Regions from separate parts of the Arthrobacter sp. AOP29-A2-19 genome, predicted to be linked through region 1. Evidence: riboswitches for the same ligand, from Rfam matches in the RefSeq annotation. Region 1 holds a riboswitch; the other holds the start of a gene.
The links. A riboswitch is a leader RNA that binds a small molecule or an ion and turns the genes downstream of it on or off. The one in region 1 is predicted to bind S-adenosylmethionine.

Region 1 (7,301 bases):
CGCGAGCGTCCGACGTCGTGGCTCATCAACGCCTCGGTCAGGACCAAATAGCTGTTCGCGTCGAAGCGGTCCACCAGCTTGGAGGCCTGGTGGTCCAGGTAGCTCTCGACTTGGTAGCGGCCGCGCTCCAGGGTCGCCGACCCAAGCGGGTCTTCGCCGCGCTGCGCCTCGCGACCGAACCGCACATCGAGTTCGGGCTCGGAGCGGTAGGTGATGTGCGCGATCCGGCGTGCGATCCCGAGTCCGCCCAGCGGGGCGGTGGCGCCGTAGTAGTCGCCGCCGGAGAACGCCGGGTCCAACCGGATGGCCGCGGTCTGCGCCTGGGCGAACGCGATCTGCTCGGCGCTCGCCTCGGCCGCCGCGGCAATGACCACGCAGGCCCCGACCCGGTCCGGGAACTCCGCGGCCCACTCGAGCGCGCGCGCCCCGCCCAGCGAGCCGCCGAGGACGCTGTGCCAGCGCGCGACGCCCAAGGCGTCGGCCAACCGCGCCTCCGCGCGCACGGAGTCCCGCACGGTGGTGAACGGGAAGCGCGATCCCCACGGCCTGCCGTCGGGATCCGGGGAGGCGGGTCCGGTGGTGCCGTAGCACCCGCCGACCATGTTGGCGGCGACAACAAAGTACCTGTTGGTGTCCAGCGTTTTGCCGGGACCCACAAAACCGTCCCACCAGCCGGGCTCCGCGGCGTCGCCGCGCGCCACGTGCGTGTCTCCGGTGAGGGCGTGCTGCAGCAGGACTGCGTTGGAGGCGTCGGCGTTCAGCCTGCCCCACGTCTCGTACCCGATGGCGAGCTCGGGGAGCCAGCCACCGGTCTCGAAGTGGAAGGCGCCGGTGCGCAGGGTCCGCAGGACGCCGTCGGTCCGCGGACCGACGGCGTCCGGAGCGGAGCGCTCCGACGTCGTGTTGAAGTCGACGCTCACCGAGCCGCCTGCAGGTCCGTCGGCGCGGCGCTGCGGACCACGTCGAATCCGGCCGCGAGGTCGCCGATGATGTCGTCGATGTGCTCCAGCCCGACCGAGAGCCGCACCAGTCCCGGCGTGACCCCGGCGGCGATCTGCTCGGCCTCGCCCAACTGCGCGTGGGTCGTGGACGCCGGGTGGATGACGAGCGAGCGGACGTCGCCGATGTTCGCGACGTTGGAGTGCAGCTCCAGCGCGTCGACGAATGCCTGGCCCGCCTCCGCCCCGCCCGCGAGATCGAACGCGACGACGGCGCCGGTCCCGCGCGGACCGTACTTGCGGCCGCGCTCGAACCACGGGCTGGAGGGCAGGCCCGCGAAGGCCACGGAGCGCACCTCCGGGCGGGCCTCGAGCCACTCGGCCACCCGCTGCGCGTTGGAGACGTGGCGTTCCACGCGCAGGCTGAGCGTCTCGAGCCCCTGGGCGATCAGGAACGCGTTGAGCGGTGCGACGGCCGAGCCGAGGTCGCGCAGGAGCTGGACGCGCGCCTTGAGGATGTAGGCCAGGTTGGCCCCGAGGATCCCACCGACGCCCAGGTCGCGGGCGAACACCAGTCCGTTGTAGGACTCGTCGGGGGTGTTGAAGGTCGGGAAACGCTCGGGATCCCCGGCGAAGTCGAACTTGCCGGAGTCCACGATCACGCCGGCGATGGCCGTGCCGTGGCCGCCCAGATACTTGGTGGCCGAGTGGACCACGATGTCCGCGCCCCATTCGATGGGACGGATCAGGTACGGGGTGGAGAGCGTGTTGTCCACGATGAGCGGGACGCCGGCCTCGTGCGCCACCGTGGCGACGCCCTCGATGTCCAGCACGTCCTGGCGCGGGTTGGAGACCACCTCGCCGAAGAAGGCCTTGGTGTTCGGCCGGACGGCGGCCCGCCACTGGTCGAGGTTGTCGGGGTCCTCCACGAAAGTTGTTTCGATGCCCAGCCGGCGAAGGGTGTGCTTGAACAGGTTCTGCGTTCCGCCATAAAGACTCGGGCTGGCCACGATGTGGTCGCCGGCCTCGGCCACATTGAGGACGGCGAAGGACGTGGCCGCCTGACCGGAGGCCAGGAGCAGCGCGCCGACGCCGCCCTCGAGGTCGGCGATCCGGTTCTCCACGGCCTCCGCGGTGGGGTTGCCGATGCGGGTGTAGATGGGCGCGAGTTCCTGAAGCGCGAAACGGGCGGCCGCGCTCTCCGAGCTCGGGAAAACGAACGACGTCGTCTGGTAGATCGGCAGGGCGCGCGCCCCGGTGGCCGAATCGGGAGTTTGGCCGGCGTGGATCTGGCGCGTCTCAAAGGACCAGTTGGCGGACATTGTGGTGCTCCTCTTCTCTCGAGGGGCCGACCCTGCGGCGAGTCGCCACCAGGGTGGCGCCGCCGGGAACCGACCCGCGCTTGCCCCGCGCCACTTCTTGGCGCCGGGCCCGGTCTTCACCCGGGGCACCCCACCGCGAGTGGAGGGTTGCCGGCCAGCAAACCGGGGTTTAGCGCTGGCACTCATGACCTGAGAACCAGTTTTGCTGAAGCCCCGCCGCCCCGCAAGCCGCACCCCGGGAATGTGACGCGGAATGAATCCACGACACCCCGGGGACACCCGCCTTCAAGTAAGGGGATCCTAAGTCGAGACACACCTCACAAAGTGCCATCATGGGCACATGAGGTTGGACCACGTTTCATACGCTTGCGGACAGGATGGGTTGGCGGCCACCGCCGACCGCATCGAAGACACTTTGGGGATCAAGTCGGTCAAGGGCGGCGTCCATCCCCGATTCGGCACCCGGAACGTCATTTTCCCGTTGCTGAACAACCAGTACCTGGAGGTCGTCGAGGTGCTCGCGCACCCGGCGTCGGACAAGGCGCCCTTCGGCCAGGCCGTGCGCGCGCGCTCCGAAATGGGCGGCGGCTGGATGGGCTGGTGCGTCGCCGTTGACGACCTGGCTCCATTCGAGGAGCGGCTCGGCCGTTCCGCCGTTCCGGGCAACCGAAAGTTTCCGGACGGCCAGGAGCTCACGTGGCAGCAGATCGGGATCAAGGGGCTCATCGCCGACCCCCAAGTGCCCTACATGCTGCGCTGGGACGACGGCACGGAGAACCTGCACCCGTCCAAGGCGCTAGAGCCGGTGGCGCGGATCTCCAGGATCAGCATCGCCGGATCCCGCGACCGGGTGCGCGAATGGCTGGGGACACCGGAGCAGAGCCCGCTCGAGGGAGTCGACGTCGACTGGCAGGCCCCCAACGGCACGCCGGGCATCATGTCCGTCACCTTCGAGACCCCGAACGGCGAAGTCACCCTGTAACCACGGAATCCCGGGCACTTGGGGCACCGCGGGCCGGACAATGGCGTCCGGCCCGCGGTGCTTTAAGCGCCGGTCCCTTAGGTGCCCAGGCCGATGGCCGTGCCGATCAGCGCGTAGCCCACAAAGCCCGCGGTATCCAGCAGGGCGTGGGCGACGACGAGCGGCATCACGCGCTTGAACCGCAGGTAGAGCCAGCCGAAGACCAGGCCCATCAGGAAGTTGCCGACGAAGGGCCCGAACCCCTGGTAGAGGTGGTAGCTCCCACGCAGGACGGCGCTGGCGAGGACTATGGCCCACGGACCCCAGCCGAGGCGCCGAAGGCGGTCGAAGAGATAGCCCACGACGACGGTTTCCTCCAGGACACCGTGGCGGACCGCGGAGAGCACCAGCACCGGAATGGTCCACCAGTAGGGTTCCAGCGCGGACGGAACGATCGCCGTGGTCAGGCCGAAGGCCCGGCCCGCCGCGTAGACCCCCAGCGTGCCCAGGCCGATCACGGCGAAGAGCGCCACCCCCCAGCCGACATCCCGCCAGGGCCTGCGGAGGTCGAAGCCCATGGCCCGGAAGCCGTTGACCCCGGAATGCGCCAGCAGGAAAAAGACCAGCGCCACCGGAACCAGCGCGAACACGATGTCCAGCAGCTGGTACGTCAGATCGAAGTAGGGGCGGTCGCTGAGGGTGTTGTTCATGCTGGTGGTCTGGCCCCCCAGGGGGGCGCGGCTCAGCTTGTCCAGCAGGCTGACTACGGAGTACACGGCCGACTGTCCGAGGGAGAGCCCCAGGATCAGCGCGAGTTCGATCCGCAGCCAGCGGCGGGTCGCGGGTGGTCGCAGGCCGCCCTCTCGGTCGGCCGCGGACGCGGCAAGGGATCCGGTGCTGTCCATGTCATCGATGGTAGCGACTCGGATCCCCCGCCGACGCCGGCTAGTTCAGCGCGGAGATGGCGGCGTCGTAGTCCGGCTCCACCGTGATGTCGGAAACCAGCTCGGAGTGCAGGACGGTCCCGTCCGCGTCGAAGACGACGACGGAGCGCGCGTTGAGGCCGGCCAACGGGCCGTCGACCATCTTGACGCCGTAGGCCTCGGCGAAGTCCGAGCGGAAGGTGGATGCCGCGACGACGTTCTCCAGGCCCTCGGCACCGCAGAAGCGGCCCAGCGCGAACGGGAGGTCGGCGGAGGCGCAGACCACGGTCGCGTTGTCCAGGCCGGCGGCCAGCTCGTTGAACTTGCGGACGCTCGCGGCGCAGACGCCGGTGTCGACGCTGGGGAAGATGTTGAGGACCACGCGGCGGCCGGCGAGGTCGGCACTGGCCACGTCGGACAGGTCGGCGCATGTCAGAGTGAAGTCGGGGGCGGCGGCGCCCTGCGCGGGCAGGTCGCCAATGGTCTGTACGGGGGTTCCCTTGAATGCGGTGTTAGCCATGGTTCCTGTCTACCACGCGCCGGCCCGCCCGCCAGACCGCGTGCGTCAACGGCATCCCGGGCCGGTACGCCAGGTGGGTGGCGCCGGGGGCGTTGAGCAGTTGGAGATCGGCGCGGTGCCCCACCGCGATCGACCCGATGGCGCGGGCGCCGTCGCGGTCCTCGCCCGCGTGCCGGCGCAGCGCCAGAGCCCCGCCCCAGGTGGCGGCCCGAACAGCCTCGGCCACGGAGAGCCCCATCTGCAGCACTGCGGTCGTGACGCAGAAGGCCATCGAGGACGTGTAGCTGGTGCCCGGATTGCAGTTGGACGCCAGCGCCACGGGAATGCCGGCATCGAGCAGCCGCCGGCCGGGGGCCAGGGGTTGGCGTGTGGAGAGGTCGCAGGCGGGCAGGCAGGTGGCCACGGTGCCAGGGTCGCCGGTCCGGTCGGAGGGCCTCCACCCGGCCCAACTCCCGGCCAGCAGTTCGATGTCCGGATCGTCCAAGTAGTTCACGTGGTCCACGCTGGCGGCCCCGAACTCCACGGCGAGGCGCACGCCCGGTCCCGGGCCCAGCTGGTTGCCGTGGACGCGAAGTCCCAGCCCGGCGTCCCGGCAGGCGGCCAGCACGCGGCGGGACTGCTCCTCGGTAAAGGCCCCCCGCTCGCAAAAGACGTCCGCCCAGCGGACGTGCGGGCGGACCGCGTCGAGCATCGCACCGCAGACGAGGTCGGTGTAGCTGTCCGCGTCCGCGCCGGGCGGGACCAGGTGCGCGCCGAGATATGTCACCTCGTCGACGACGGTGGAGGCGATGCGGGCGTGCCGCGCCTCCTCGTCCACGTCCAGCCCGTATCCGGTCTTCGTCTCCAGGTAGGTGGTGCCGCCTGCCGCGGCCTCGGCGGCCCGGCCGAGGACCAGCCGGGTGAGCTCGTAGTCGCTCGCCCCACGGGTCGCGCCGGTGGTGACCGCGATCCCGCCGGCGGCGTACGCATCGCCGGCCATCCGCGCCTCGAACTCCGCCGTCCGGTCCCCCGCGAAAACCAGGTGCGTGTGCGAATCCACCCAGCCCGGCAGCGCGGCGCGTCCCTCGGCGTCGTGGACGGCGTCGGCGGCCGGCGCGTGGGCCGCGGCGCCGACCCACGCGATGCGTTCGCCCTCGAGGACGACGGCCGCGCCGCGCAGCACGCGGTCCTCGCCGTCGACCGTAGTCAGTTCGCCGATATTGGTGATCAGGATGCTGCTCATTGGAACTCCGGATTCTCGGTCAGGAAGGCCCGGTAGAGCTCGGCGGGCTCCCCGAGGGTGGTGTGGACGCCGTCGCGGGCAATCGTGGCACCGTTGACCACGACCTCCACAACGTCCGCCGCGGTCGCGGCGAGCGGAAGCTGGCCGCGCCGCGAGCCGGCGGTCCGGACGCTGTCCGCGCGCACCAGCAGGTGGTCGTCGTTTTCGGCCAGGCCCAGGCTGCGCAGGCCCCCGGAACGGGCGGCGCCCGCCAGCTCCGATGGCGCGAACCGGCCGCGGACGCCGCTGCGCAGGCGCTCTCCGTGCTCCAGCGCGCGCATCTCCAGGTACGGGTCCACCACGGCATGCTGGTCGGTGCCGAGGGCGATGACCGCTCCGGCGTCGGCCAACTCGCGGGCCGGACCGATGCCGTCGGCGAGGTCCGCCTCCGTCGTCGGGCACATCACGATCGACGCGGCAGCGGCGCCGAGCGCCCCGATGTCCGCCGCGCTCAGATGCGTGGCGTGTACGGCGGAGAGTTGTGGCGAGAGCAGCCCCTTGGCGGCGAGCAGGCCCGCGGGGGTCAGCCCGTGAGCGGCCAGGCAGGCCTCGTTTTCGGCGGGCTGCTCGGACAGGTGGACGTGCAACGGGGCGTTCGGCCCCAGGACGTCCCGGAAACCCGCGGCGATGGTGTCCAAGGCGTCCGGCGGGACGGCGCGCACGGAATGGACCGCGCCGCCGGTGGACACCAGGCCGCGGCCGGCGTCCTCCTCGGCAAGCGCGGCGCGCACACCCGCGAGGCGGTCAAGCCAGGCCACGGCGCTGCCGTCGCTGAAGCGGGCCTGCGTCGGGTCGAGCGGGATGTCGCGGCCGGCCGCGTCCAGGCCGCCGGAGAGGTAGCACGTGTCGAGCAGCACCAGCCGGATCCCCGCCGCGAGCGCCGCGCGCGCAAGGGCTCGTTCCATGGCGTGCGCGCCGAAGTCCGCGGCAGCGTAGGGACGCCCGCCCGGGGCGTGGTGGAGGTAGTGGAACTCGCCCGCGGCCGTCCAGCCGGAGACGGCCATCTCGGCGAAGACCGCCGTGGCGAGCCGCTCGTACGCGGGCGGCGTCAGGGTGGAGGCCGCGGCGTACATCTGGTCCCGCCACGTCCAAAACGTGCCCGCGCCGCCGGCCCGGCCCTCGTGCGTCCTCCCGCGCAGGATGCGGTGGAACGCATGCGAGTGCGCGTTGACCGGGCCCGGAACGCGGACCAGCCCGGCGGTATCCGTCACAGGAGGTCCTCGAGCGCGTCGGCAAGCGCCGCCACCCCCGCGTCCGCGTCGGGTTCCTCGACGTGTTCCTCGGGCGAGTGGCTGATGCCGGACGGGTTGCGCACAAACAGCATGCCGGTCGGCACCACGCCCGCCAGCACGCCGGCGTCGTGCCCCGCACCGGTG
Region 2 (7,301 bases), 460 kb from region 1:
AGGCGGTCCGGGCGCGATGGAGGCGGCGAACCTGGGGGCGTATCTGGCCGCGGCCACCGGCGGCGAGCTGGAGGACGCTCTGGTCACGCTGGCCGCGGCGTCGTCCTACCGCCCGTCCGTGACCGCCTGGGCGCGGGCCGCGGGCGAGGTGCTGCGGCGCCACCCGCGGGGAACCGCGAACCTGGGGATCCCGACGTGGTTCTACGGCCACGAGCCGCCAAACCTGTTCGCGACCCACATCGCGAAGTACTTCGCCAACGCGATCCGCGAAGCCGTCCTGTTGGCCAAGTGCGACGGCGGCATTGTGTTCCTCCCCGGGGCCGCGGGCACCGTGCAGGAGGTCTTCCAGGACGCCTGCGAGAACTACTACGGCACCCCGGACACGATCCGCCCCATGGTGCTGGTCGGCGTCGAACACTGGACCACGCGGTTGCCGGCGTGGCCGCTCCTGCGGGCGCTGGCGGCGGAGCGCGAGATGGCGGGGTCGGTCCACCTCGTGGAGACGGAGGCCGAGGCCGTCGCCCTCCTGGCGCGTCTCGGCTAGCTCCCAACCGCCGGCCCTACACTGGGGCGATGGACACCTCCCCCTTTCTCCAGTCGCGCCAGAGATTCGTCCCGGCGCCGCCGTCGGACGTGTTCGAGCTCCTCGCCGACCCGGCCATGCACCCGGTGATCGACGGCTCGGGAACGGTGCGGGCCGCCCGCCCCGACGGCCCGGCCCGGCTGGGTCCGGGCGCCGAGTTCGGCATGGACATGCGACTGGGGGTGCCGTACCGCATCAGCAACACGGTGGTTGAGTTCGAGGACGGCCGGCGGATCGCCTGGCGCCACTTCAGCGGCCACCGCTGGCGCTACGAGCTGGAGCCGGCCGACGGCGGCACACTGGTCCGCGAGACATGGGACGCCAGCCGGCTCAAACACAAGTGGGTCCTGCGCGTGATGGGCTTCACCAGAAACACCCCGGGCAACATGGAGCGCACGCTCGAGCGCCTGGCCGGCCACTTCGAGGGCCGTTAGGCGATGCTGGTCCCGAAGAGCAGCCCGAGCGCGTAGGTCACGGCGGCCGCGCCGAGGCCGATCGCCAGCTGGCGCAGTCCGCGTTTGGCGGGGGAGGCCCCGGAGAGCAGGCCCACCACGCCGCCCGTCAGCAGCAGCGCCAGTCCCACCAGAACGACGGCGACCAGCACGGCGGTCCCGCCGGTCAGTCCAAGGATGTACGGCAGGATGGGGATCAGCGCGCCGGAGGCGAAGAAGCAGAAGCTGGCGCTGGCCGCGCCCAGGGCCGATCCCACGGTTTCGTGGTCCGCCGCGGTGTCCGCCTCGCGCTCGGGGTGCAGCGACAGCGACGGGTTGCAGTCGCAGCTGAAATAGCCCATCCGCTCCGCGGCGCGGTGCTCGGCGTCCTCGTCGCTCATGCCGCGGGCCTTGTAGACCAGGACCAGCTCGTTGGCGTCGAGGTCCAGGTCGGGTGCCGCGGAGAGCGTGACCTGCGTGGGCTGCGAGGCGAAGAGCAGCTCGCGCTGGGAGCGCACGGAGACGTATTCGCCCGCCGCCATGGACAGGGCCCCCGCCAGCAGGCCGGCGACGCCGGAGAACAGCACCAGCGCGTTGGAGACTCCCGTGGCGCCGATGCCCATCACCAGCGCGAGGTTTGAGACGAGTCCGTCGTTGGCGCCGAACACCGCCGCCCGGAAGTTCCCGGAGAGCCGGTTGCGCCCGCGCGTCGCCAGGCCGCGGACCACCTCCTCGTGCACCAGCTCGTCGGCGGCCATCTGGCGGGTCGCGTCCTGGTCCACGGCATAGGGGGAGTTTCCCTCGGCCCGCTGGGCCAGCGCCAGCACAAAAACCGAGCCGAAGTGGCGGGCCAGGAAACGGAGCAGGATCCGCCGAATGGACGGGCGGACCTTGCGGTCCGCGCGCTCGCCGAGCATGGTTCGCCAGTGCAGTTCGTGGCGCCGCTCGGCTTCGGCGAGGCCCAGGAGGATCTGGCGTTCCTCGCCCTCGCGGTTTGCCGCCAGTTCGCGGTAGACGGCGCCCTCGGCGCGCTCGTCGGCCAGGTACTTGCGCCAACGGCGGACGTCGCGGTGGGTGGGGGTGCGGGAGACGGCGGCGGTCTCGACCGGGCTGGATTGGTCCGGGGTCATCAGGGTCCTTGGGTTCGGTTCGTGTCCCGATTGGTACTCGGGAGGCAACGGCCAAGGAATGTTTGGGGTACGGCAAACCTCGGACCGCCGCCGGCGGGCCGAAGGTCTCGCTCGCCCGGACGCCTGGTCCGGGTGGACTGCCGGGTCACGCGCGGTGACCAGTATGTCGACAAGTCCGCTGCCGCCGTCGTGCCCGTTGCCGGGCCGGGGCGGGCCTGGAACTACTCCCCTTCAGCCTACGAGTATACCCGGGGCGGGCCGTCGGGCGCGGACGGGCAGGTCCAGGAGGGCCAAGGCGGTCGCCGAACCGTGCGGCTCCCCGTGGCGGCGGTCCGGACGGTGAGTGTTCCGCTGCGCGGATCAAAGCGCGGCCGGCCGACGGCGTTGGCCAGGGCGTCGGTGAGCGCCCGGGGTCCTTCGGCCAGGTAGTGGTGCCACCGTCCGTCCACGCGGAGGGAGACGGTGCCCAGGGTGGAGTCGAGGATCGGCACGACGCCGACACCAACGTCACCGTCGTCGTCTTTCTGGCGTGGCTTGCTGGCGGTCACGGGCGGCCTTCCGGTGGACTCTTGCCGCGGGCCCCGCCGCGGCGGCCGCTTCCTCATCCGAACCACCCGTGAACCCGGGGTTGGTGCGCGGCCAGTCGGAGCTTGGCGCCGCATCTCGTGAAGCTGCAGAAATCGTAACCCCGCGCCGGCCGGTGGCCGGAGCGGGGTTACGCGGGTTGGCCGGAGGGGCCGTGTGCGTTGGGCGGCGCGCTACCGGGCGCGGTGCTCCTCGAATTGCACACCCTCGACGTCCACGCGGCCGGCGACGCGTTCCCGCCAGGCGTGGGCGACCTCCTCCCGGGTGGCCGGGGTCAACAGGCTGGCCGCCACGTAGACGACGATCGACGCGGCCAGGCCGAGGTAGATCGGCTCGTTCGCGTAGATGCCGCCGTACTGCTCCTCGGCATTGATCTCCAACACGATCATCGTTGTCAGGGTCACGACGGTTCCGGCGGCCATGGACAGGGCGGCGCCGATCCCGTTGCCGCGCCTCCAGACCAATCCGCCCAGGATCGCGACGAGCAGGCCGCCGACCAGAATGTCGTAGGCGATGGTCAGCGCCGCCACGACGTCCTTGACGATGATGGCCAGGACGATGGAGACGACGCCGAGGCCCAGCACCCAGTAGCGGTTCGCCTGCACGTCGTGCTCCGGGTTCCGGCCCGAGTTCACGTCGATGGTCTTGCCGAACCAGCCGGCGACGAACGGCGTGACGTCGGTGCGCGCGACTGTGGCGGCGGCGATCAACGCGCCGGAGGCCGTGGACATCATCGCGGCGACCGCGGCCGCGAGGACCAGTCCGCCGACCGCGACGGGCAGCAGGTTCATGGCGACCTCCGCGTAGACCACGTCCTTGCCGAGGTTCGCGACGTCGATCTCCGGCAGCGCCACGCGGGCGGCCATGCCGATCACCGCGCCGGCGATGCCGTAGAGGACGCAGTAGATTCCGGCCGTTGCGCCGCCCCACCGGGCCACCGTAGGGGTCTTGGCCGTGAAGACGCGCTGCCAGATGTCCTGGCCGATCAGCAGTCCGAGCGTGTACACGACGAAGTAGGTGACGATCGTCTGCGCGCCGATGCCGTCCCACTGGAAGAAGGACGCCTCGACTCGGTCGCGGATGCCGCCGAAGCCCCCGGCCGCGTTGAGCGCGAACGGCAGCATCAGCAGGAAGACGCCGACGGTCTTGATCACGAACTGCACCTGGTCGGCCAGGGTGATGGACCACATGCCGCCGATCGTGGAATAGACCAGCACGATCGCGCCGCCGATGGCGATGGCGAGCCAACGTTCCCAGCCGAACAGCACCACGAAAATCGTGGCGTAGGCGCCGGTGGAGGTGGCGCAGAGCATCAGCGTGTACGCGAGCATCACGATCGCAGAGGTGTTGGTGGCGTTCTTGCTCCCGTAGCGCAGGGTCAGCATCTGCGAGACGGTGTAGATCTTCAGCCGCTGGAGCGTCGGCGCGAACAGCAGGCTCAGGAGCAGGACGCCGACGCCGATCGCGATGACCAGCCACGCGCCGGAGATGCCCCACCGGTAGCCCAGGCCGACGCCGCCGACCGTGGACGCCCCGCCGAGCACGACGGCGGCCATGGTTCCGGTGTAGAGGAAGGGTCCCAGGCGGCGACCCGCCACGAGGTAGTCGGAGGAGTTCTTGGTCCGGGACTTGCCCCACCAGCCGAAGAGGAGCATGGCGGCCAGATAGGCGATGACGATTGCTGCGTTGACGAATTCCACGGTTGTGCCCTTCGGGAACGGGGAGAGGGGATTTCATCTTGGTAAACAGATGTTGCCCGCTAGGTTAGATGTGATCGGGGTTACCCGTCAATTGACCTAAGCTGGATCACAATCTATTTGCCCCTTTGAGCCCCGGAGACGCCGACGATGAAGGCCCTGCCCGTCGAACCCAGCAACGAGCCCGTGGCCATCGGTTCGCGCATCCGCGCCGCCCGTCACGCGCAGCGCCTGACGATCGAGCAGGTGGCCGCGTCCACCGGCCTGACCAAGGGCTTCCTTTCACGGGTCGAACGCGACCTGACGTCGCCGTCCGTCGCTTCGCTCGTGACGCTGTGCCAGGTGCTGTCCGTCTCCGTGGGGGAGCTCTTCGCCCAGCCGGAGACGCACGTTGTCCGGCTGGCCGACGCCCCGCGCATCTCGCTCGGCGGGCAAGGGATTGTGGAGCGGCTGCTGACCGCGCGCTCCGAGCGGCGCCTCCAGGTGATCCGCGCGGTGGTCGAGCCTCGCGGGAAGGGCGAGGCCGAGCTCTACTCGGTGGACTGCGAGGCGGAGGTGCTGCACGTCGTCTCCGGCCGGTTCGTCATCGTCTTCTCGAACGAGCGCTTCGAACTCGAGGCCGGGGACTCCGTGACCTTCCCTGGGCGCGAGCCCCACTCGTGGGTCAATCCCACGGACGAGGAGACGGTCGTCATCTGGACGCTCGTCCCCGCCGCGTCCCGCTAGGATCCGGCCCTAGTCGGGCGTCAGCGCCGCAGCGCCGCCGGCCGCGGGAGGTCCATTGCCTCCAGCAGGTCGCCCAGCAGGCGGTCGAGCTCGAAGCCGGCCTGCGTGACCTTGTTGATTCCGAAGCCCGCCAGCTGGACTCCTGGCTGCTCGAACGTCAGCACCGTGCCGCCCCGTCTCCCTGCGTGCATCTCCAGCCGCAGCGGAAAGTGGACCATGGTGGCCGGATCGTACCGAAACAGCTGCGCCTGGATGGTGAGGCTGCCGAGCAGGTAGCTGACGCTGTCGGTTCCGCTGCCCGCGAGCCGCATCAGCCGGCCGGGGTCGTTGGTGGCGACGCGGCAGAGCCCGTAGAGGGCCGCGGCCTCGGCGCCGCGGCGGAGGGCGTCCCAGCCGGCGGCCTCCGCGGCCGGGTCCGGCAGGCCGTCGAGGTCCAGCGCCGGAACCAGGTTCTCCAGGCTTCGCCGCAGATCGCGCAGGGACGCCGGGGTGGAGACGGAAATGCGGCGTGCGGAGTACTCGGTGGTGGTCTCGCTGGCCTCGTAGCTCACGGTATCCAACCTATGCGATGCTCGGACCTTGACCGTGACGTACGACGCAAATAGCATTGAAGAAAACGAATGTTGCCCATTTGGCAACATGGGTGGGCGGTGCCCGGCAGGACCGGCCGCCGCCCCGCACACCGATTCGGCGCCGTCAGCGCCACGCGAGGAGAACCATGGAAGAGATCCGCATCGAGGCCAACGGGAACATCGGGCCGATCGACTCCGCCCGGATCCCCCGCTTCGCCGGCGCGGCGACCTACGCCCGCCTGCCGCGGCTGGACCAGGTGGGCGCGGCCGACATCAAGGTGGTCGGCGTCCCCTTCGACGCCGGTGTCTCCTACCGCCCCGGGGCGCGCTTCGGAGCCAACCACGTGCGGGAGTCCTCCCGCCTGCTGCGGCCCTACAACCCGGCCCTGGACGTCAGCCCCTTCGAGAACGTGCAGGTTGCCGACGCCGGGGACATGGCGGTTAACCCGTTCAACATCAACGAGGCGATCGAGACCATCCAGCACAACGCGCTGGACCTCACGGCGGACGGCGCCTCCCTGCTGACCATCGGGGGGGACCACACGATCGCCCTTCCCCTGCTGCGCGCGGCCGCGGAGCGCGCGGGGGAGCCCGTGGCCATGCTGCACTTCGACGCGCACCTGGACACCTGGGACACGTACTTCGGTGCGGAGTACACGCACGGCACTCCCTTCCGGCGCGCGGTCGAGGAGGGCATCCTGGACACGGAGGCCATCTCCCACGTCGGCACGCGCGGGCCCCTCTACGGCAAGAAGGACCTTGACGACGACCGTCGCTTCGGCTTCGGCATCGTCACGAGCGCCGACGTCTACCACCAGGGCGTCGTGGAGGTGGTTGCCAAGCTCCGCGACCGCATCGGCAACCGCCCCCTGTACATCTCGGTCGACATCGACGTCCTGGACCCGGCGCACGCGCCCGGCACCGGAACCCCGGAGGCCGGCGGCATCACGAGCCGGGAACTGCTCGAGATCCTGCGCGGGATGCGCGGGATGAACCTCGTCGGCGCCGACGTCGTCGAGGTTGCGCCCGCCTACGACCACGCGGAGATCACCGGCGTCGCGGCGTCCCACGTGGCCTACGACCTCGTCTCCCTGATGGCGGACAAGCGCGCCACGGAACGGAAGGACGCCTAGTGAACACGAACCAGACCACCGGCACCCTGGTCGGCGCCCCGACGTCGGCCCTCGCCAAGGAAAACCGCAACGGCGGCGACCTGGTGATCGAGACCCTCGAGGCGTTGGGGGCGCGCACCGTTTTCGGGATACCCGGGCAGCACGCGCTGGGACTCTTCGATGCGCTCTCCCGCTCCGGGCTGCACTTCGTCTCCTCGCGCGTGGAGAACAACTCGGCCTTCGCCGCAGACGGCTACTCCCGGGCCACCGGCGAGGTCGGGGTCCTGTTCCTCTCCACGGGCCCGGGCGCGCTGACTTCCCTGGCCGGGCTGCAGGAGGCCTACGCCACCGGCGTTCCCATGGTGGTTGTCGCCAGCCAGATCCCACTGGTCGGGCTCGGCGCGCGGCGCAAGGGGATGCTGCACCAGCTGGACGACCAGAAGGCGTCCGCCGCCAACGTGACGA

Region 2: it holds a riboswitch for S-adenosylmethionine, as region 1 does, so the genes downstream of both, AC3ZJJ_RS11550 (hypothetical protein) here and AC3ZJJ_RS09510 (bifunctional o-acetylhomoserine/o-acetylserine sulfhydrylase) in region 1, are expected to answer to the same signal.

What each region holds. Positions count from the first base shown of each region.
Region 1 covers NZ_CM176894.1:2,040,932-2,048,232, forward strand. The annotation lists gene metX (homoserine O-acetyltransferase MetX) at 1-848, opposite strand, end outside; gene AC3ZJJ_RS09510 (bifunctional o-acetylhomoserine/o-acetylserine sulfhydrylase) at 917-2,260, opposite strand; SAM riboswitch class IV at 2,332-2,450, opposite strand; gene AC3ZJJ_RS09515 (VOC family protein) at 2,601-3,242, shown strand; gene AC3ZJJ_RS09520 (CPBP family intramembrane glutamic endopeptidase) at 3,320-4,126, opposite strand; gene tpx (thiol peroxidase) at 4,167-4,664, opposite strand; gene AC3ZJJ_RS09530 (amidohydrolase family protein) at 4,657-5,886, opposite strand; gene AC3ZJJ_RS09535 (formimidoylglutamate deiminase) at 5,883-7,136, opposite strand; gene AC3ZJJ_RS09540 (allantoate amidohydrolase) at 7,133-7,301, opposite strand, start outside.
Region 2 covers NZ_CM176894.1:2,497,977-2,505,277, reverse strand. The annotation lists gene AC3ZJJ_RS11565 (LOG family protein) at 1-544, shown strand, start outside; gene AC3ZJJ_RS11560 (SRPBCC family protein) at 574-1,017, shown strand; gene AC3ZJJ_RS11555 (VIT1/CCC1 transporter family protein) at 1,014-2,144, opposite strand; gene AC3ZJJ_RS11550 (hypothetical protein) at 2,381-2,692, opposite strand; SAM riboswitch class IV at 2,705-2,815, opposite strand; gene AC3ZJJ_RS11545 (sodium:solute symporter family protein) at 2,903-4,384, opposite strand; gene AC3ZJJ_RS11540 (cupin domain-containing protein) at 4,577-5,152, shown strand; gene AC3ZJJ_RS11535 (hypothetical protein) at 5,173-5,703, opposite strand; gene speB (agmatinase) at 5,871-6,857, shown strand; gene AC3ZJJ_RS11525 (thiamine pyrophosphate-binding protein) at 6,884-7,301, shown strand, end outside.